Regions from separate parts of the Herminiimonas glaciei genome, predicted to be linked through region 2. Evidence: predicted binding sites of a transcription regulator. Region 2 holds the regulator's gene; each other region holds the start of a gene.
The links. Region 2 encodes HrcA, which represses chaperone genes, less so after heat shock. Its sites were predicted from a motif close to TTAGCACTCNNNNNNNNNGAGTGCTAA; they were not measured.
Positions count from the first base shown of each region.

Region 1 (7,027 bases), 230 kb from region 2:
TCCGTGCCGCCGCCCGTGAACAATTGACGGTCTGGGGCCAGCGCAACAACGTGACCGTGATCGCGCAGGAATCCGGCGATCCGGCCGCTGTCGCTTTCGACGCCGTGCATTCAGCACAGGCGCGCGGCACCAATGTCGTGATGGTCGATACCGCCGGCCGCCTGCCGACCCAACTGCACCTGATGGAAGAGCTGAAGAAGGTCAAGCGCGTGATGGCCAAAGGCATGGCGAGCGCCCCGCATGAAATCCTGCTCATCATAGACGGCAACACCGGACAAAACGCGCTGACCCAGGTAAAAGCCTTCGACGATGCACTCGGCCTGACCGGCCTGGTCGTCACCAAACTCGACGGCACTGCCAAAGGCGGCGTGCTGGCGGCGATTGCGCGCGCGCGGCCGATCCCGGTCTACTTCATCGGCGTCGGTGAACAGATTGAAGATTTGCAACCGTTTAATGCACAGGAATTTGTAGAAGCGCTATTGGGCTAACAACATCGATGATTGAATTCCACCAGGTTACAAAGAAATACACGCAAAACGTCACTGCTCTGTCCGACATCACATTGTCGGTCGGCAAAGGCGAGCTGGTCTTCCTCGCCGGTCCGTCCGGTGCAGGCAAATCCACGCTATTGAAACTGATCGCCGCGATGGAACGCCCGAGTGAAGGCTCGGTCGTCGTCAGCGGACACGACATCAGCCGCATCAAAACTTCCGGCCTGCCCTACCTGCGCCGCAATCTCGGTTTGATTTTCCAGCAACAGCGTTTGCTGGCAGACCGCAGCGTGCTGGCCAACGTCATGCTGCCGTTGATCGTTTGCGGTGCTTCACGGCCGGATGCCGAACGCCGCGCGCGTGCCGCACTGGATAAAGTCGGCTTGCTGGATATGGCAAGCTCCGGACCGCTTACGCTGTCCGGCGGTGAGCAACAGCGCGTGGCCATCGCCCGCGCCATCGTCAACCGCCCACAAATCATCCTGGCCGATGAACCTACCGCCAACCTGGATCGCGCTGCCGCGAACAAGGTACTGGATGCGCTGAAGGCCTTCCACTCGGTCGGCGTCACCTGCCTGATTTCCACCCACGATGAACAATTCCTCGATACCGCGACCCGCGTGATTTATCTCGACCATGGCCGAATCATTGAAAGCTGGCGCAGAACAGCAACCCAGGAGCCCGCATGAATAGCTGGCTCAGACATCATGGCTTCGCGCTCGGCGACGCCTTCCGTCACTTGTTCAAGACCCCCGGCAACTTCCTGCTGAACGTATTGGTGGTATCAATTGCATTGGCGCTGCCCTTCGCCGGCATGACGCTACTGGAAAACGTACGCCCGGTATCCGAGCAACTGGCGGTAGAACCGGAAATCAGTATCTTCATGGCGATGGATACCCCGCGTGAACGGGCGACTGCCATAGCACCGGAAATCCGCCGCATCGCGCAGGAAGCCAAACACCCGGTCAAACTGGAATTCATCCCGCGCGAAAAAGCACTCAGCACGCTAAAGAATAAAACCGGGCTGGACGATGCGATTTCAACACTGGGAGCCAATCCCTTGCCGGACGCTTATGTGGTCAAGATGACCGGCTTCCAGAATGACGGCGACGCCAAGAAAATCAAAGCCATCGTCGAAAAGCTGCAAGCCATCAACGGCGTCGAATATGTACAAATGGATTCGGCCTGGGTTGAACGGCTGGCGGCCTTGCTGCAAGTCATGCGCCTGATCCTGATCTTCCTCGCCACCACGCTCGGCGTAGTCGTGGTTGCCGTGGTCTTCAATACAATACGCCTGCAGGTCATGACGCAGCGTGAAGAAATTGAAGTCTCGCGCCTGGTCGGTGCCACCGACTCCTTCATTTGCCGGCCTTTCTATTACACCGGTGCCCTGCTCGGCCTGATCGCCGGTGGCGTCGCCCTGATCGCAGTCGCACTGGCCTTGAATCCGCTGAACGCGGCAATCGCCGATTTCGCCCGCCTCTATGCATCCGAGTTCCGCCTGGCACCGCTGGACCTGGTGCCGACATTGATACTGTTGGCCGCCAGCGCTTTCCTCGGTTTACTGGGCGCATTGCTTTCCGTACAGAGGCATTTGGCACGACTGCATTAAGCACCATGTGAGCGCACACTGACTTATGTTTTTATCTGTGCCACGCAACAAATAAAAAGGGACCTGAACAGGTCCTTTTTTATTTCCCAAAAGAAATGCAAATCTTCGTCAAAATCGGGCTGTCAGACGCAACTTCTGGGTCAGAAAGCTCTCTAATCCCTGCAAGAAAAGAGCAATAATGATTAAAAAAGCAATAGTGTTTAGGCTATCAGCTTAGTAAAAAACGCTCATTAGCACTCATTTCAAGAGAGTGCTAATATAGCTATTCAAAGCAGTTTAGTTCACAGAAACAAATTGGTTTCTGACTGAAACTTAGCAAGGAGAACGCATGAAAGCAGTATCTGCATCTACCGCATTGGTTCCTAACAGCAATATGCTGGCATTGGGATTTTCTGGTGCGCTGGGCAATATTGACGCTTACATCTCGGCGGTCAATCGCCTCCCTATGCTGACGCACGAAGAAGAAATGTCTTTGGCGCGTCGCCTGCGCGACGAGAATGATCTCGGTGCCGCGCAAAAACTGGTGCTCTCGCATCTGCGCCTGGTCGTCTCGATCGCCCGCGGCTATCTGGGCTACGGCTTGCCGCACGCAGACTTGATCCAGGAAGGCAATATCGGCTTGATGAAAGCCGTGAAGCGTTTCGACCCTGATCAAGGCGTACGCCTGGTTTCGTATTCGATGCATTGGATCAAGGCAGAAATGCATGAGTACATCCTGAAAAACTGGCGTCTGGTGAAAGTCGCGACGACCAAAGCACAACGCAAATTGTTCTTCAATCTGCGCAGCCACAAAACCGGCCTCGATTCGATGACGCCGGATCAGGTCGATGAACTGGCGAAAACGCTGAACGTCAAACGGGAAGAAGTCATAGAGATGGAAACCCGCTTGTCCGGTCGCGATATCGCACTGGAAGCGCCGACTGACGATGAAGACGACAAGTTTGCGCCTATCGCTTACCTGTCTTCAGATATGCAGGAACCGACCAAGGTGCTGGAATCGCAGCAGTTTGATCGCCTGCAAACCGAAGGCTTGTCGAATGCTTTGGGCAAACTGGATGCACGTTCGCGTCGCATCGTTGAAGCGCGCTGGCTGGCGAACGACGATGGCTCCGGTGCAACCTTGCATGAATTGGCTGATGAGTTCGGCGTATCGGCAGAACGTATTCGCCAGATCGAAGCAGTCGCACTGAAAAAAATGAAAGGCTCGCTGGCCGCTTACGCTTAAGCAGTCATAGCAGCAAACAAAAAAGGCGCTCCTCGGAGCGCCTTTTTTATGCCTGTCTTCTTTACGTTTTCTCTGCCAGTAAAGTCTTCAGATCCTGCACGATAGGGTCTATACCCTGGCCGTGACGTATGAATAAGCGGATGCGGCCTTGCGGGTCAAACACATAGCTGCCGGCGGTGTGATCGACGGTATAACTACCCGGTGTCTTGCCCGGCACTTTTTGATAAAACACTTTGAATTCTTTCGCCACTTTCTCGGTCTCTGCGAGGTCGCCGCGCAAGCCGAGGAAGCGTGGATCGAAAGCCGGTACATACTGCGCCAGCAAGGCGGCGGTATCGCGCTCAGGGTCGACGGTCACAAACAAGACCTGCACCCGGTCCGCATCCGGTCCCAGTGCCTTCATCACATTCGACATTTCCATCATGGTCGTCGGGCATACATCAGGACACTGTGTGAAACCAAAGAATACGACAACTGCCTTGCCCTTGAAATCGGCCAGCGTGCGCAGCTTGCCATTGTGATCGTGCAGCGAAAATTCCTTCGCATATCCGAGCCCGGTCAGGTCGGTGTTATTGAAAGTCACTTGTTTCGCTTTATCGCTGCAAGCACTCAAGGCCAGCACTGCAGCGCACATCATCAGGAAAGAACGGAAGCGCATTTTTCAGAATCTCAAATAGTGGTCGACCAACAAGGCCGCAAACAGCAGGGATAGATAGATGATCGAATAAGCGAACATCTTGCGCGCAATCATATCGGTGTAATGGCGATAAACCTGCCATGCATACCAAACGAAAATGATATCCAGGATCGCCACCGACACCAGGTAAATCAAACCGCTCATACCGACCGCAAACGGCAACATGGTGGTTGCGACCAGGGCGATGGTGTAGAGCCAGATATGGAATTGGGTGAACTCGGTGCCATGCGTGACCGGCAGCATCGGTAAACCGGACTTTGCATACTCATCACGACGGTACAAGGCCAGCGCCCAGAAGTGCGGCGGGGTCCAGATGAAGATAATCAAAACCAGTATCCACGCCTGCATCGGCAAATCATTTGCCACCGCGGCCCAGCCCAATGCAGGCGGCATCGCACCGGACAGGCCACCGATCACGATATTCTGCGGCGTCGCCGGTTTCAGGATGATGGTGTAAATCACTGCATAACCGACAAAGGTGGCAAAGGTCAGCCACATCGTCAGCGGATTCACAAAGTTGTACAACACCCACATGCCTGCGCCACCGATCACACCTGAAAACACCAGTGTTTGCAGCACGGTAATTTCGCCGCGTGCCATTGGACGTCGGGCGGTGCGTGCCATGCGTGAATCGATCTCGCGCTCGACCAGGCAGTTAATTGCAAATGCGGCGCCCGCCAGTAACCAGATACCGATTGTTGCAGACACGACAATCTTCCAGCTTGGCAACTCAGGTGTTGCCAGGAACATGCCGATGACGGCGCAAAAAACCGCCAGCTGCGTCACACGCGGCTTGGTCAGGGCCCAGTACTGGGCGATACGATTCGGAGATACGGTCAGAGTAGTCATGCGTTGTCGTTGGGTGCAGCCGATAAGCGCGTATCAAGTTGATCCGGCCCACGATTTGTCCCGGCAGCACCGGGGATTCTAGCCTTGTAGTTTAACATGACCAGCAAGAGGACAAGCAGCGCTGCACAACCATTGTGCGCGACCGCCAGCGCCAGCGGCCATTTCAATGAAACTGTGGCAATACCTATCGTGATTTGCAATGCCAGCGCCGCCAGCACACCACGTGCAATCGTCTGCAAACCTTCGATCTTGTAGGCCTTGTAGCAAACCCAGGCGATGTATCCGGCCATGACAAAGGCAAACACCCGGTGCGTCCAGTGGATCGCTGTCAAAGCCGGGAACGGCAGGTATTCGCCATCCGCTGTCATGCCGAGGCTGCGCCACAGCGTGAAGCCGTTTTCAAAATCCATCTGCGGGATCACCGCACCGTGGCATAAAGGAAAATCGCTGCAGGCCAGCGCCGCGTAATTGGTGCTGACCCAACCACCCAGCGCAATCTGGAAACTGAGCAAAATCAGGGCGATCAGCGCCGGGATACGCAAGGCATAAGCTGCGGCGGCGACCGGTGGATGCTCCTTTTGCCGTGCGCCAACCCAGGCCAGCATGCCGAGCAAGGTCATGCCTAACAAGAGATGGATAGTGACAATGACAGGCTGCAGCTTCATCGTCACTGTCCACGCGCCAAAGGCACCCTGGATGCAGACGAAAATCAGCAAGGCCACCGGAAAATGCGGCGAAAACTTGTGCACGCTGCGGCCGCTCTGCAACCAGAAGCGCCAGGAAATCACCACGATCGCGATGATGAGCACACCTATGCCCATCGCCAGGTAACGATGGATCATTTCGACCCAGGCTTTCATCACGGTGACCGGACCATCCGGCATCAATGCCTCGGCGGCACGTATATGTTCCATTGCCTGCAATGGATTGGCATGACCGTAACAACCGGGCCAGTCAGGACAGCCGAGGCCGGAATCCGTGAGGCGCGTGAAAGCACCAAACATGATCACATCGAAGGTGAGGAATAAAGTCACCCACACCAGCTTGCGATATTTATCCGGGTCCTTCGACGACCAGACAATGACAAAAGCCAGCAAGGCAACAAAGATGCCCTTGCTGCCCAGTTGGAACAAAGTGCCGGAATCAACCAATTGCAGAAGCCTTTAATAATTTGTACAAATCTTTTTTGACCTTGTTCGGGTCAGCGTCTTTCGGGAAGCGCATCATCAGGTGTCCGAGCGGATCTATCATATAGATGTGGTCGGTAATGCTGCTGCCGGCATCGGTCGGCAACCACGCACGCACCAGCTCTTCTTTCACGCGCAACATATCGGTGCCGTCAAATTCGCGGATCAGGATGGTATCGACCGGCTTGTCATCGGTGATCAGCCACACGCGTTCGATACGGTCCATTTCCTTGCCCTGCGCCAGGCGCAGCTGGCGCATATCATGCAATTTCTTTTCGCAGGATGCTTCACACTCGGCGCCACTGACGTGCAGCATCACCCATTTGCCCTGATAGGACTCCAGCGTAGCCGGTTTCTTGTCCAGTGTGGTCGCGCCCAGCGTCGGGATCGGATAATCACGCGGATCAATCAGGGTGCCGTAATTGGTACGGCTCTGTGGCTTGATCACATAGTAGGTGAAGTAAGACAGGATGATAGGTGCCGCACAGACCAGAATCACGGCAAATAATTTCCAGCGTCCCTTGTTTTTATTTGGTTCCACGTCGAATTCCTGTCACAACAAAAAATATAAAAGCCATTGCAGCCAAGCCATACCACTGGAAGGCATAACCGCGATGTTTGTCCACACCGGAAGATGGTACCGGCCAGTCACGCACCAGACCGTCACCGGTATCCGTCAACTGTTCAAGAACAATAGGTGACATCTGCAAACCGCTGGCGGCGGCAAAGCCTGCCACATCGAGGTTTTGCACGATCGCATGGGGACGCGGCGCGTCCACCTCACCCAATTGCATCACATGGCCAATATCACGGCGCGCGACACCTTCAATTTGTAACTGGCCATGCGGCGTAACGATAGCGGGCATTTTAGTGCGGTCTGCCACATTACGTGGAATCCAGCCGCGCGCCACCAATACATGCAACCGGCTACCGGCGACTTTGAATGGCATCAGCAGGTAGAAACCG
Region 1 is NZ_JBHTBU010000002.1:845,949-852,975, reverse strand. It holds gene ftsY (signal recognition particle-docking protein FtsY) at 1-488, shown strand, start outside; gene ACFQPC_RS14970 (cell division ATP-binding protein FtsE) at 497-1,180, shown strand; gene ftsX (permease-like cell division protein FtsX) at 1,177-2,103, shown strand; gene rpoH (RNA polymerase sigma factor RpoH) at 2,432-3,328, shown strand; gene ACFQPC_RS14955 (SCO family protein) at 3,390-3,986, opposite strand; gene cyoE (heme o synthase) at 3,990-4,874, opposite strand; gene ACFQPC_RS14945 (COX15/CtaA family protein) at 4,871-6,025, opposite strand; gene ACFQPC_RS14940 (SCO family protein) at 6,018-6,602, opposite strand; gene ACFQPC_RS14935 (SURF1 family protein) at 6,589-7,027, opposite strand, start outside.
Region 1: rpoH (RNA polymerase sigma factor RpoH) is a predicted target of HrcA. The motif match lies at 2,334-2,360, and genes of this name have one in related genera.

Region 2 (7,027 bases):
CCGATACCTGTCAGGCTGGGATGCAAAATCGGGCCTCCGGCCGACAGGGCATACGCACTGGAGCCGGTAGGTGTCGCCACGATCAAGCCGTCCGAACGCTGGTTGTACATGAAATGGCCATCGACTTCGACGCGCAACTCAACCATGCCGGCACCTGAACCGCGCGACAGCACCACATCGTTGAAGGCCAGCGTGCTGTACATCGGTTCGCCTTCGCGTTCTATCGAACCTTTCAACAGCGTGCGTTGCTCGGAACGGACTTTACCGCTCAGCATTTCCTTGAGCAGCGGCATCATCTGGTCCAGCGAAATATCGGTCATAAAACCGAGACGTCCCTGGTTTACCCCGATCAGCGGGACATTGTAGGGTGCCAGTTGGCGTGCGATGCCCAGCATGGTGCCGTCGCCACCGACTACAATAGCGGCATCCGCGCACTCGCCGATTTCCGGCAAAGTCATGGCATCGTAATCGGTCAAAGAGAAATTGAGGGCTGTTTCCGCCTCGAAAATGACTTTGCGGCCGGTACTGCCCAGGCAGTCGGCAATATCCGTCAACGATTTCGCAATTCCGCCGGCCATATGTTTGCCGACGATAGCGATCGTATTAAAACTGGATGGATGTGGTGTGTGTGGGGTAAGCGACATGCTGCAGATTAGACCATAATTTGTCCTTCTTTTGGCCTTCTCTTGCGCTATGCAATGCATCATCTACGTAAATGATTGAGTAAGCACCATGACGTCCCAGCCGACACCGCATTCCCCTCCTCCGCCAATCAAGGCTATCCTGTTCGATCTGGACGACACCTTGTGGCATCTGGCCCCGACCCTGGTCAGGGCCGAAGCCATTTTGTACGACTGGCTGAATGTGCACATCCCGGGGGTCACACAACGCTTCAGCAATGAAGAACTGCGCGCGTTGCGCATGGAATTGCTGCCTACCGATCCGCAATTTCAATTCAATGTATGGGCTTTGCGCCACGCCGCACTGACACGTGCCTGTCATTTAACAAGTGAAAACAAGGATCTGGTCGACCAGGCGATGGCGGTTTTTTCGGTTGCGCGTAATGCGGTGAATCCGTTTGACGATGTGGTGCCGGTGTTAAGCAGCCTGAACGAACGCTATCTGCTCGGCTCGGTTTCCAACGGTTTTGCCGACCTTGGCGAAATCGGCCTGGCAGCACATTTCAAGGTCTCGATCGCGGCACACCAATTCGGCAGCGCCAAACCGGGCGCGGAAATTTTCCATGCCGCCTGCGCAGCTTTGGCAGTAGAACCGCATGAAGCAGTTTACGTCGGCGATGATCCGAAACTGGATATCGAAGGCGCACAAAACGCCGGTTTGCGCGCGGTATGGATGAACCGTTTTGACCATACGCTGCCGGCCCATATCGTGCCGGATGCCAGCTGCACCAACTTATATGAGCTCGATGCCTGGCTAAAGCGCGCATAATGGTCGCCATGCCCCTGCGGTCTTGCCCTTGCCGCCCGGCATGGCCACTCATACAATAGCGATACTATGCAACTTGATAACCGTGCCCAAACCCTGCTGAAAGCCCTGGTCGAACGCTATATTGCGGATGGCCAGCCGGTGGGCTCGCGCGAGCTTTCCAAGATATCCGGACTGGAACTGTCGCCCGCCACCATCCGCAACATCATGGCGGACCTGGAAGAGATGGGCTTTGTCGCCAGCCCGCACACGTCCGCCGGCCGGGTCCCGACACCGCGCGGCTATCGCGTCTTCGTCGATACGCTGCTGACTGTGCAATCCATCGATGAAAGCGCACTTGAGTCGAAGTTACAGACTTCTCTGCAAACCGGCTCGTCGCAAAAGATCATTTCAAATGCGGCGCAAATCCTGTCTTCGCTATCGGAGTTCGCCGGCATCGTCATGACGCCGCGGCACGAATCGGTATTCCAGCAAATCGACTTCCTGCGCCTGTCGGAAAAGCGCATCCTGCTGGTCATCGTCAGCCCGAGCGGCGACGTGCAAAACCGCCTGCTGCTGACTGATGTCGATTACTCGCCGAGCCAATTGATACAGGCTGCAAACTACATCAACCAGAATTATGGCGGCCTCAGCTTCGACGAAGTAAGGATACGTTTGCAAGGCGAACTGAAGCAGTTGCGCGACGATATGACACGTTTGATGCAGGCGGCGGTCGAAGCCGGCAGCGATGCGATGAATGACAATAGCGATGACGTCGTCATTTCCGGCGAGCGCAATCTGCTCAGCGTCAGCGACCTGTCATCGAATATGGTGTCGCTACGGCAGTTGTTTGACCTGTTCGAACAAAAAACCAGCCTGATGCAATTGCTGGATGTCTCGAACAAGGCGACCGGTGTACAAATCTTTATCGGCGGCGAATCCAACCTGGTGCCGATGGACCAGATGAGCGTGGTGACTTCGCCCTATACCGTCAACGGCAAGGTAGTCGGCACTTTGGGCGTCATAGGCCCGACCCGCATGGCGTATGAACGCGTAATCCCTATCGTCGACATCACTGCCAAGTTGCTATCGAACGCACTCAGCCACTCTTCCAGCTAAATCAACGCTGCTGAAAACAAAAAAACCATGCCGGCCGCAAAGCCAGCATGGTTTTTTATCGGGTCTTGTCGTCTTATTTTTTAGCTTTTTGGCAATTTTTGCAATGACCGTACAAGGCCAGTGCATGATCTGCAATTTCAAAGCCGTGTTCTTCGGCAATACGGACCTGGCGTTTTTCAATTTCCGCATCGAAAAACTCTTCCACCTTGCCGCAGTCGAGGCAAACCAGATGGTCATGGTGTGAGCCTTCGTTCAGTTCGAATACGGCTTTGCCGGTTTCGAAATGGTTACGCTGCAGCAAGCCGGCTTGTTCGAATTGCGTCAAAACGCGGTACACGGTTGCCAGGCCGACATCCAGATTGTCGGCCAGCAACATCTTGTAGACGTCTTCCGCACTCAGGTGGCGTACTTCGGCAGTCTGGAAAATATCGAGGATTTTCAGACGTGGCAGGGTCGCTTTGAGACCGCTGGCTTTTAACTCGGATGGATTGTTCGGCATGTTCTTGCTCATATTAAGGATATCTGCCTTATCATATAGTGTTTTCGTACAATTGCTCAATCCCTTGAGACCCCATATGCAAATGCTGCCCCGTCATTCTAATCGCGCCCCGGCCCTCGCTGCTACTTTTTGCCTGTTATTGGCAAGCGTACTCACAGGCTGTGCGTCGAAAAACCCGCTGATAGATGAACCGGCACCGGTAGCCGCCGCCAAACCGGCTGCGAAACCTGCCGCCAAGCCGGCACCAGTCGCAGTTCAGGCCAGCGAAGAAAAAGTGCTTGCAGATACAGCCGTAGCGGCAGAAGCACCTGCGGTCGCTGCTGCGCCTGCAGCCGAGGCCACGCAAGCCGCTGTGGCCGAAGCCAAGCCTGTCGCCGCGGTTGCCGCCGCACCAGCCGCCACCAGTGGCGTGCAAGTCAAACGTGAAAAACGCTTCCTTGGCATTTTCTCCCCTTACCGTCCGGATATCCAGCAAGGCAACTTCGTTTCGCAGGAAATGGTCGCGCAACTGAAAGAAGGCATGACGCAAGACCAGGTTATCTTCCTGCTCGGCACGCCTTTGCTGACCGATGTATTCCACGGCGATCGCTGGGACTATGCGTTCCGCATGCAAAAAGGTAATGGCGAAATCACCAGCAGCCGCGTCACGGTCCACTTCAAGGACAAGCTGGTTTCGTCCTTCGAAGGCGGTGGTGACCTGCCAACCGAAAAAGATTACCTGGCACGTATCGCCGACAAAGCCAAAGCGGCAAACAAATAATCAACAGAATCTGAACACATGAATCAACTGAAAATCGCGGTAGCGGGTGCGTCCGGCCGCATGGGCCATATGCTGATCGAAACCATCCTGGAAGCACAGGATGCCACGCTCACCGGCGCACTGGATATCGCCGCATCGCCGGCCGTAGGCAGCGATGCCGCCGCCTTCCTTGGCAAACCTGCCGGCGTACAGATCGAATCCGACTTCGCCAAAGGCCTCGCCAATTCCGAATTCCTGATCGACTTCACTCGTCCTGAAGGCACCTTGCAGCACCTTGAGTACTGCGCCGCACACAATATCAAGATGATCATCGGCACCACCGGTTTCGATGCGGCCGGCAAAGCCGCCATCGCCGCCGCCGCTGAAAAGACCGCGATCATGTTTGCGCCGAATATGAGCGTAGGCGTCAACGTCACGATGAAATTGCTGGAAATGGCCGCAAAGAATTTCTCCGAAGGCTATGACATCGAAATCATAGAAGCCCACCACCGTCACAAGGTCGATGCACCATCCGGCACTGCGATCAAAATGGGTGAAGTGATTGCCGGTGCACTCGGCAAGGAATTGAACGATGTCGCCGTCTGGGCACGCGAAGGCGTGACCGGCGCGCGCGACCCATCGTCGATCGGCTTTGCCACCGTACGCGGCGGCGATATCATCGGCGACCACACCGTGCTGTTTGCCGGCATCGGCGAACGCATAGAGATTTCACACAAATCGTCCAGCCGCGTCAGCTATGCACATGGCAGCCTGCGCGCTGCGCGCTTCCTGGCCGACAAGAAAACCGGTTTGTACGATATGCAGGACGTACTCGGTTTGCGCTGATCGCAGACACAACCATCACTGACAGACTCGGATCGACACCATGAATTCAACAGCAGCAGATCAGGGCCTCGGACTCGCGCATTACTGGGCACAAGGTGATGCGGTATCGCACTCGGTTGCCTATGTGCTGCTGATCATGTCCATCCTCAGCTGGTACTACATCCTGTCGAAAGCCTGGAGTTCATGGCGCATCCGCAAAAGCGCAGCGGCGCTCGACGGTTTCTGGCAAGCGCCGACACTGACCGATGCGATCGCGACGATCAGGCGCAGCGATAGCGAAAACGTCTATACGCCGCTGGCTGCGCAAAGCGTCGAAGCCGCCAACATCAAGCCGCATGCGAATTCACTCAACGCCAATACCGATCCCGGCGAACTGATTACACGTACCCTGCGCCAGGAAATCAATCGCGTCTCGTCGCGCCTCGAAACCGGCCTGACACTGCTCGCATCAGTCGGCTCGACCGCGCCGTTTATCGGCCTGTTCGGTACTGTCTGGGGCATTTACCACGCGTTGGTCGCAGTCTCTTCGTCCGGCACGATACAAATCGACAAAGTAGCCGGTCCGGTCGGCGAAGCATTGATCATGACCGCGCTCGGCCTGGCCGTGGCAATCCCGGCAGTGCTGGCCTATAACGCATTTACCCGCGTCAATCGCGTCACACTGGCTGAACTCGACGCCTTTGCCCACGATTTGCACGCCTACCTGACTACCGGCGCACGCGTCGGCAAGTAAGCCCACCGGGAGACGATATGGCATTCGGCGGATTCAACGACAAGCAGCAAGCCGGTCCGATGGCAGACATCAATGTCACGCCCATGGTGGACGTCATGCTGGTGTTGCTGGTGATTTTCATCATCACCGCGCCCTTGTTCACGCATGCAATCAAACTCGACCTGCCTAGTGCGCAATCGGCGCCGGCACCGACCGAACCGACCACCATTTCGCTCTCCATCAATGGCGCCGGTGCCGTGTTCTGGAACAACGATGCCGTGACGCTGGATGATCTCAACACCAGGTTGGCCGCCGCGTCCAAACAACAGCCGCAACCGCAGGTGCAATTGCGCGCTGACAAGGGGACACGCTATGAGGTCATTGCGCAAGTGATGGCATCCGCACAAGGCAATGGCATCACCAAGCTCGGCTTTGTGACCGAAGTACCGCAATCCACCAAGAAATAACTCCATGGCTGTCGTTCATTTAAACGGTGCAAACATCACCGACTGGCCATCCTTTCACAGCGCCTGCAAGGCTGCCTTCGGTTTCCCGGATTTCTATGGCGATAATATGGATGCCTGGGTCGATTGCATGAGTTATTTGCGCGATGAAGACGGCATGACGAAATTCCGCCTGAAGCCGGCGGAAAAACTCCAGATCATCGTCGATCATGCAGATATCCTGCAGAAAAAAGCCCCTGACATCCTCGAAGATGTTGCCTTCTGCATAGAGGCAATCAACGAGCGCTACGCCGATTACGGCGAAAATCCTGCGCTGGAACTCAAACTGGCCTAGTTTGAGCCCGCCTCGGTGGGTGAACCAGTATAATCACGGGTTCACATTCACTTTTGGCTCCATCCGTCATGCAAGATAAATACAGCCCCGCCGAAGTAGAAAAATCGGCGCACGACCACTGGCAGGCAATCGACGCTTACAAAGCCGTCGAAAACGCCAAGGATAAAAACGGCAAGGACAAGAAGAAGTTCTATGCCTGCTCTATGCTGCCGTACCCATCCGGCAAACTGCACATGGGGCATGTGCGCAACTACACCATCAATGACGTGATGTACCGCTACCTGCGGATGAACGGCTACAACGTGCTGATGCCTATGGGCTGGGACGCGTTCGGCATGCCGGCGGAAAACGCGGCGATGGCCAACAATGTGCCACCGGCGCAATGGACTTACGCCAACATCGATTACATGAAGACGCAGATGGCCTCGATGGGCCTGGCGATCGACTGGTCACGCGAAATGACCGCCTGCCGTCCGGAATACTACAAATGGAACCAGTGGATGTTCCTGAAGATGCTGGAAAAAGGCATCATCTACAAAAAAACCGGGACCGTGAACTGGGATCCGATCGACCAGACCGTACTCGCCAATGAGCAAGTCATCGATGGTCGCGGCTGGCGCTCGGGCGCGCTGATCGAAAAGCGTGAAATCCCGATGTACTACGCACGCATCACCGATTACGCCGAAGAATTGCTGGACCACGTCGACAATAAATTGCCGGGCTGGCCGGAACGCGTGCGCATCATGCAATCGAACTGGATCGGCAAATCGACCGGCGTCCGCTTTGCATTCACGCATGACATCGCTGAAGAAGGTAAGCTGATCAACGACGGCAAGCTGTGGGTCTTCACCACCCGCGCTGACACCATCAAGGGCGTGACGTTCTGCGC
Region 2 is NZ_JBHTBU010000002.1:1,080,676-1,087,702, reverse strand. It holds gene ACFQPC_RS16065 (NAD kinase) at 1-644, opposite strand, end outside; gene ACFQPC_RS16060 (HAD family hydrolase) at 733-1,449, shown strand; gene hrcA (heat-inducible transcriptional repressor HrcA) at 1,516-2,544, shown strand; gene fur (ferric iron uptake transcriptional regulator) at 2,618-3,043, opposite strand; gene ACFQPC_RS16045 (outer membrane protein assembly factor BamE) at 3,120-3,803, shown strand; gene dapB (4-hydroxy-tetrahydrodipicolinate reductase) at 3,822-4,628, shown strand; gene ACFQPC_RS16035 (MotA/TolQ/ExbB proton channel family protein) at 4,669-5,361, shown strand; gene ACFQPC_RS16030 (ExbD/TolR family protein) at 5,379-5,807, shown strand; gene ACFQPC_RS16025 (barstar family protein) at 5,812-6,138, shown strand; gene leuS (leucine--tRNA ligase) at 6,207-7,027, shown strand, end outside.

Region 3 (7,027 bases), on a different contig from region 2:
CCACCGTGCATTTCGGCGATACGCTTAACCAGATACAAACCCAAACCGGCGCCCGGCTGATGTTGTGCTGCATGTCCGCGAAAGTATTTCTGGAACAGGCGCGGCACCTCGTCTTCGGGTATGGGCTCACCATGGTTGCTGACTGCAATATGCAAATCACCGCCCTCCGCTGCTGTCGCGTTGACATGGATGGTCCGGTCTGTAATGGAATGCCGATCGGCATTCGCCAACAAGTTACGCAATGCCACCTGCAGTAAACCCCGGTCACAAAAGAAAGAAGCCGGCAAGCTTTGCGCGGACAAGGTGATGCGTTCCGTCGGCCACTCTGCCAGCGTTGCTTGCAGCACCTGCTGTGTGTCACACACCGCAGGCCGGTAAGCCGTCGCGCTCGCCTCCATCCGATCGGCGGTCAGGTATTCATCCACCAATGCGGCCATGCGACGTGCGGCATCACGCAGGTTCTGACATCGCACCAAGGTTCTCTCACGCGCTGCATCGAGGTTCTTCGCAATTTGCTGTGCGGTCGTGTTGATGATCGCCAAGGGGGTACGGAATTCATGGGACACCATGGCCACGAAATCCTGCTGTTCTTCCTTGATTTTCCGTTCCACATCCAGCGCCTGTCGCAACTCTTGTTCAAGTTGCATCCGCTGCGCGATTTCCTGTTGCAAGGCTTCGGTACGCTTGGCAACCTGGTGTTCAAGACTTTCATTCAATTGACGCACTACGCGAACAGTTTCCGCCTGCGCCATTTCCTTATCACGGCGCAAGCCGTCGTAGCGGAAGTTCAAGCGCAAGCTCATCAATACCGTATGCAGGAGAGCGCCTATCGCGATTGCATGATCTGTCCCGAAATTCGTCGGTACCACTGCCATATTGCGCAAATAGCTGATCACCGCACCAGCGTAGAAAATCCCGAATACCAACAGGAAAAAGCGCGCCGGCTTGTGGCCGTGCAGTACCAGCCACAACGCGATACTGATAAACACCGCTATCAGCGCCATCGCCACCTGCTGCATCAGGATAACGCCCATGGAGAAGCGCCCGCTCAGTATCAGTACAGCACTAAGCAAAGCCACCGTGCGCGCGCCATACAAGACAAAACGACTGAAGCGCGGCCACACCGGACGTAATTCCAGCTGCTGCAAGGAAAAGTGCACGCCTACGGCGAGACTGGCGCACATGGACAAGCCAAGCAAAGGATCAGAAAACGCGACGGGAATATCGAACAATTGCTGTGGGATTGCGACCGTCATCAACTCGGTCAGGATATTCATCGATACATACAGCAAATACAGCCCACTCTGCTTTTCCCTTGTCATGCGCCAAAAAAACACATGCAACACGATCAGCAAGGCAAAGCAGCCAAAGTACAAACCATAAAAAAGATACTCACGGCGCGAAGAGTCGCCGAAGGCCAGGCGCGACCAGACTTCCACATTGGTCGACATCGCATTCTTGCTCTGCAGGCGAATCAGCCATATTTCGCGCCCGGCAGCCGCCATCCGTATTGGCAACACCACATTGCGGGTATCCAGCGGCCACGCCGCACGACCCACATCTTCGCCGGCAAGCTGTTCACTCCACGCATGGGCACCATTGGGCCGATACAAGCGCACATCATCGAGCAAGGCATTCGTAAAGCGCAGGAACCATTCTTGCGGGGCATCTGCCTGCCGCTCCACAACCAAACGCAGCCAGATCGCATCTTTCGTATAGCCGGCACTCAGGGCTGCAGGTATTGCTTGCCAGTGATCCGATGCCAAAGCGTCGTCCGGCGTCAATTGCGCCCCCGGATCACGCAACATGGACAAATGGCCACTGCCGCTTACTTTCCGTGTACCGGCTTGCAAGTCGAGCGCAGATTGAGCCAGGCCCGACAAGGGCAGCAGGATGGAAAATAGAAAAAGGATGGAAAATATGCGTTTCATCGGCGGCGAGAATAACATGTGCGCAGTTGATTCTGTACCTGTGTCAACGCTCAGAAACACTCAGGTATAAAACGCGGGGAATCGGCTATCCTTATACGATGTACAAGCTTATTCTGCTCGAAGACGAAAACGTATTGCGCCAGGAATTGGCCGAATTCCTGACGGACCTCGGCTATGCCGTCGATGCCGCGTCCACCCTCGCCGAGTTCCACGACATGTATTCTGTCGCCAGCCATCATATGGCGGTGCTGGACCTTACCCTACCTGATGGTGATGGCATGGCATTGATACGACAGTTGCGCGGACAGGGGCATCGGATCGGCATCGTCGTACTGACCGCACGTGGCGGGATGCCCGACAAAATTGCCGGCTTGGGTGAAGGGGCTGATTATTATCTGGCCAAAACCGCCGATCTGGATGAGCTGGCCGCCACCCTCGCCGCCCTCAAACGCCGCCTGGCGCAACCGGAAGCGAGTAATTGCTGGGTCCTCGAAGTCGGTCGACGCCGCCTGTTACCACCCGGCCAATCTGCCATCTCCCTCTCACAACAGGACGTAACCGTGTTGCGCACGCTAATGGCCGCGCAAGGTGAAATCGTCAGCCGATTAACCATCGTACAAGCACTGGGGGAAGATTTCCTGCATTACGACCAGCGTCGGCTGGATACGCAAATGCGACGCTTGCGCCGCAAGGCGGAAGAGACACTGGATATGGAATTACCCGTCAATACGGCGCGCAACGCCGGCTACAGTTTCTTTGCGGCGGCGGAAATCCGGCCGTGAACACTTGCCGGTGAATTGAACCTATCCTTGTGCAACCTGTAACTGGGTACCGTCAAGCGCCCAACGCCGGACGCCACTATATATAGCTGCAGCTTTCCCGCCCGGACAATTAAACCTATCCCACCCCTCAACTGCTTTCCAAAAAAACAATAAAAGTCCAGGATCTGTTTCCGAATTTTTATTATTTCATTTTGAACAGCCCAGCCGACTTGAATTATCCAACAAGCGTCCCTATACTTAGCACTCGTCGGGAGAGAGTGCTAACAACTAGCCCCGGACGACCAACTTTCTAGTGCGGCATGTATGCACTGTAAAGCACGCTTTGCAGCCCACTGCCGCAAATCACCATAACCTATTGAAAACTAAGGAGTTTGTATGAACCTTCGTCCTTTGCACGATCGCGTCATCGTCAAGCGCCTCGACCAGGAAACAAAAACTGCGTCCGGCCTCATCATTCCTGAAGCAGCTGCTGAAAAGCCTGATCAAGGTGAAATTCTGGCAATCGGCAACGGCAAGATCCTCGAAGACGGCAAAGTACGCCCACTCGACGTTAAAGTCGGCGATCGCGTTCTGTTCGGCAAATACGCCGGCCAAACCGTCAAAGTTGATGGCAACGAAGTTCTCGTGATGCGCGAAGAAGACATCATGGCAATCGTACAAAAGTGATGCCGTTTTTCGGACGCAACGGCCATGCCGCAGCGCTCGAAATGGTGTCATCCCTAGTCGGGATTCAGTGATTCAGTCACTCAACGAATAATCAGGAGCAATCAACATGGCAGCTAAAGAAGTAATTTTCGGCGACGCAGCGCGCGCCAAGATGGTTGAAGGCGTCAACGTTCTGGCGAATGCAGTTAAAGTAACCCTGGGCCCTAAAGGCCGTAACGTGGTTCTGGAACGCTCGTTCGGCGCACCAACCGTCACCAAGGATGGTGTTTCGGTCGCTAAAGAAATCGAACTCAAAGACAAATTGCAAAACATGGGCGCACAGCTCGTGAAAGAAGTGGCTTCCCGCACCAGCGACAACGCAGGCGACGGCACCACCACTGCAACCGTACTGGCACAAGCGATCGTTCGCGAAGGCATGAAATACGTTGCAGCCGGCATGAACCCAATGGACCTGAAGCGCGGTATCGACAAAGCTGTTGCAGCAACTGTCGAACAACTGGCTGCCATTGCAAAGCCATGCACCACCACCAAAGAAATCGCTCAAGTTGGTTCGATCTCCGCTAACAGCGATGCATCGATCGGCGAGCGCATCGCTGAAGCGATGGAAAAAGTCGGCAAGGAAGGCGTCATCACTGTTGAAGACGGCAAATCCCTGAACGACGAACTCGACATCGTTGAAGGTATGCAGTTTGACCGCGGCTACCTGTCGCCATACTTCATCAACAATCCGGAAAAGCAAACCGCTATCCTGGAAAACCCGTTCATCCTGTTGTGCGACAAGAAAATCTCCAACATCCGTGACCTGCTCCCGGTATTGGAACAAGTTGCCAAAGCCGGCCGTCCACTGCTGATCATCGCAGAAGACATCGAAGGCGAAGCACTGGCAACCCTGGTTGTGAACAACATCCGCGGCATCCTGAAAACCTGCGCAGTGAAAGCTCCAGGCTTCGGCGACCGTCGTAAAGCAATGTTGGAAGACATCGCTATCCTGTCCGGTGGCCAGGTTGTGGCTGAAGAAGTCGGCCTGACTTTGGAAAAAATCACGCTGGAAGAATTGGGCCAGGCTAAACGTATCGAAATCGGCAAGGAAAACACCACGCTGATCGACGGTAACGGCCAGGCTGTCACGATCGAAGCACGCGTTAAACAAATCCGTGCCCAAATCGAAGAAGCCACTTCGGACTACGACCGTGAAAAACTGCAAGAACGCGTTGCCAAACTGGCAGGCGGCGTTGCAGTGATCAAAGTCGGTGCAGCTACCGAAGTTGAAATGAAAGAGAAAAAAGCACGCGTTGAAGATGCCCTGCACGCAACCCGCGCTGCAGTTGAAGAAGGTATTGTTCCTGGCGGCGGCGTTGCCCTGTTGCGCGCACGTGCTGCGATCAAGATCAAAGGCGACAACCCTGATCAAGACGCTGGTATCCGTATCGTTCTGCGTGCAATGGAAGAACCATTGCGCATGATCGTACAAAACGCCGGCGAAGAGGCTTCGGTTGTTGTGGCTAAAGTATTGGAAGGCAAAGGTAACTTCGGTTACAACGCTGCCAACGGTACCTACGGCGATATGGTTGAAATGGGCGTGCTGGATCCAGCTAAAGTGACCCGTTCGGCATTGCAAAATGCTGCATCGATCGCTGCCCTGTTGTTGACCACCGATTGCATGGTTGCTGAAGTTACTGAAGACAAACCAGCAGGCGGCATGGGTGATATGGGCGGTATGGGCGGCATGGGTGGTATGGGCGGCATGATGTAATTGTCATTCCGCTTGCGGTACCGTATTGCACGGTACCGCAGCCCGATGCGCTTTTCCTGCACATCAAAAAAAGCCCGCAAGGTTTATGCCTTGCGGGCTTTTTGTTTTATGACTTGAAACTTCCGAATTTATCTAGCGACGACGTGATGCCTTATCATCGTGTCCGTCTTCCGTTTCTTCATCATCGTCATTTGCCACGTCACTCAGCGATGGCGGCGGCTGGAAGCTGGCCAGCAAAGCGATACGACTTTCCGGTGTTTCCAGGCTGACCCGACCCAGCGCACCAACCCGGTAATCCTGCAAGAAAGTGTGTGCAGCTTTTTCCAGGTCGAGTTCACCACCCTTGATGCGGAAACCGCGCCGCAAAGCCACACCTTCAATCACACTGACACCGTCTATGCCTTCGGTAGGAAAACCGTAACGCGCCGTCAGCAAATGCGGGTAATGCATGAGGACGATGTCGGCCAGGAAGGTCGCAACTTCTTCTTCAATCAAGGCATTGCTGCCGATCGCATGGCTGGCCGCCAGCATCAAACCATCGCTTGGATGTTCGATCTTCGGCCACATCATGCCCGGTGTATCGGTCAGCACCATATTGTTGCCGAGGTAGAGACGCTGCTGCATCTTGGTCACGGCAGGCTCGTCACCCACTTTGGCGACACGCTTTTTCAGCAAGGCATTCATCAGCGTCGACTTGCCGACGTTGGGAATGCCCATGATCATGATGCGCAAAGGTTTGAGTGCGGTCCCGCGATGCGGTGCAATCTTCAGGCACAAACCCGGAACCTTGGCGACATCGGATGGTTTTTTGCAGCTGAGCGCGACCGCATGCACGCCCTTTTGGCTATTGTATAAATCCAGCCATTTTTGCGTCGCGACCGGGTCGGCCAGGTCACTCTTGTTGAGGATTTTTAAACAGGGGCGCTGGCGAAAGGTGCGCAGCTCTTCGATCATCGGATTACGGCTGGCCTGCGGTACGCGCGCGTCCAGCACCTCGATGATCATGTCGGTCTTTTCCATGGCTTCCGCCGCCTTCTTGCGGGCGGCGTTCATGTGACCTGGGTACCATTGTATGGACATGCGTGACTTTATCTGAGGGAAGCAAGCCGCTATTTTACTCGCTCGCAGCCCCCTTCGAGGACAAGCCGACCCCGGTTTCGGCAGATTCCACGCATTAAGTATCCCGAAATCAGCAAAAATTGTCATACGCGCGTCATATCCGGCATGCACACTCATGTCCGCAGCGCCAACGGGGACCGGCGCAATAAAGGCCCCGACCAATTCCTTTGCGGTGTTGCAGGCCCTGCCGGACATTGCAAGAAACGCATCTATCGTGCACTTCTCTCGTCCTTTTGCTGCGCTGTCGCATGACGCCCGCCGTCACCGCACGGTATCGCTTCACTCCCACCCCACTCGATAAACGATGATCAGCACCAGCGGCTTGAACTACGGCTCGGACCCATCCGGCCTGATCTGGGGCTTCCTGTTCAAACCGGAACAGCCGGCGAGTCTGATCCATTCCAGTGAAGCACTGGCCTGGCTACAGCTGGCACCGGCACAACGCGCCGGTGAGTTTATCTGGCTGCACTTCAACCTCAGCAATACCGCCAGCGAAAAATGGATGAGCGAACATGCCGGTGTCGCCGACGAGTTCAATGAAGCACTGCATGATGGCTCGCGCTCAACCCGTATCGAGCTGGCCGACAACACGCTGATTGCGGTTGTCAACGATGTGTTGCACAGCTTTTCCTTTGAATCGGCCGATATCGCCACCTTGTGGCTGAGCGTGACGCAAGATGTCGTCATCAGCGCGCGCCGCACGCCGCTGAAATCTATCGAGCGCTTGCGCCAGGCAGTCGAGCATGGCGATACGATACGGTCATCAGTCGAGCTGC
Region 3 is NZ_JBHTBU010000001.1:111,443-118,469, reverse strand. It holds gene ACFQPC_RS00570 (sensor histidine kinase) at 1-1,949, opposite strand, end outside; gene ACFQPC_RS00565 (response regulator transcription factor) at 2,030-2,713, shown strand; gene groES (co-chaperone GroES) at 3,089-3,379, shown strand; gene groL (chaperonin GroEL) at 3,486-5,132, shown strand; gene ylqF (ribosome biogenesis GTPase YlqF) at 5,265-6,212, opposite strand; gene ACFQPC_RS00545 (transporter) at 6,556-7,027, shown strand, end outside.
Region 3: groES (co-chaperone GroES) is a predicted target of HrcA. The motif match lies at 2,951-2,977, and genes of this name have one in related genera.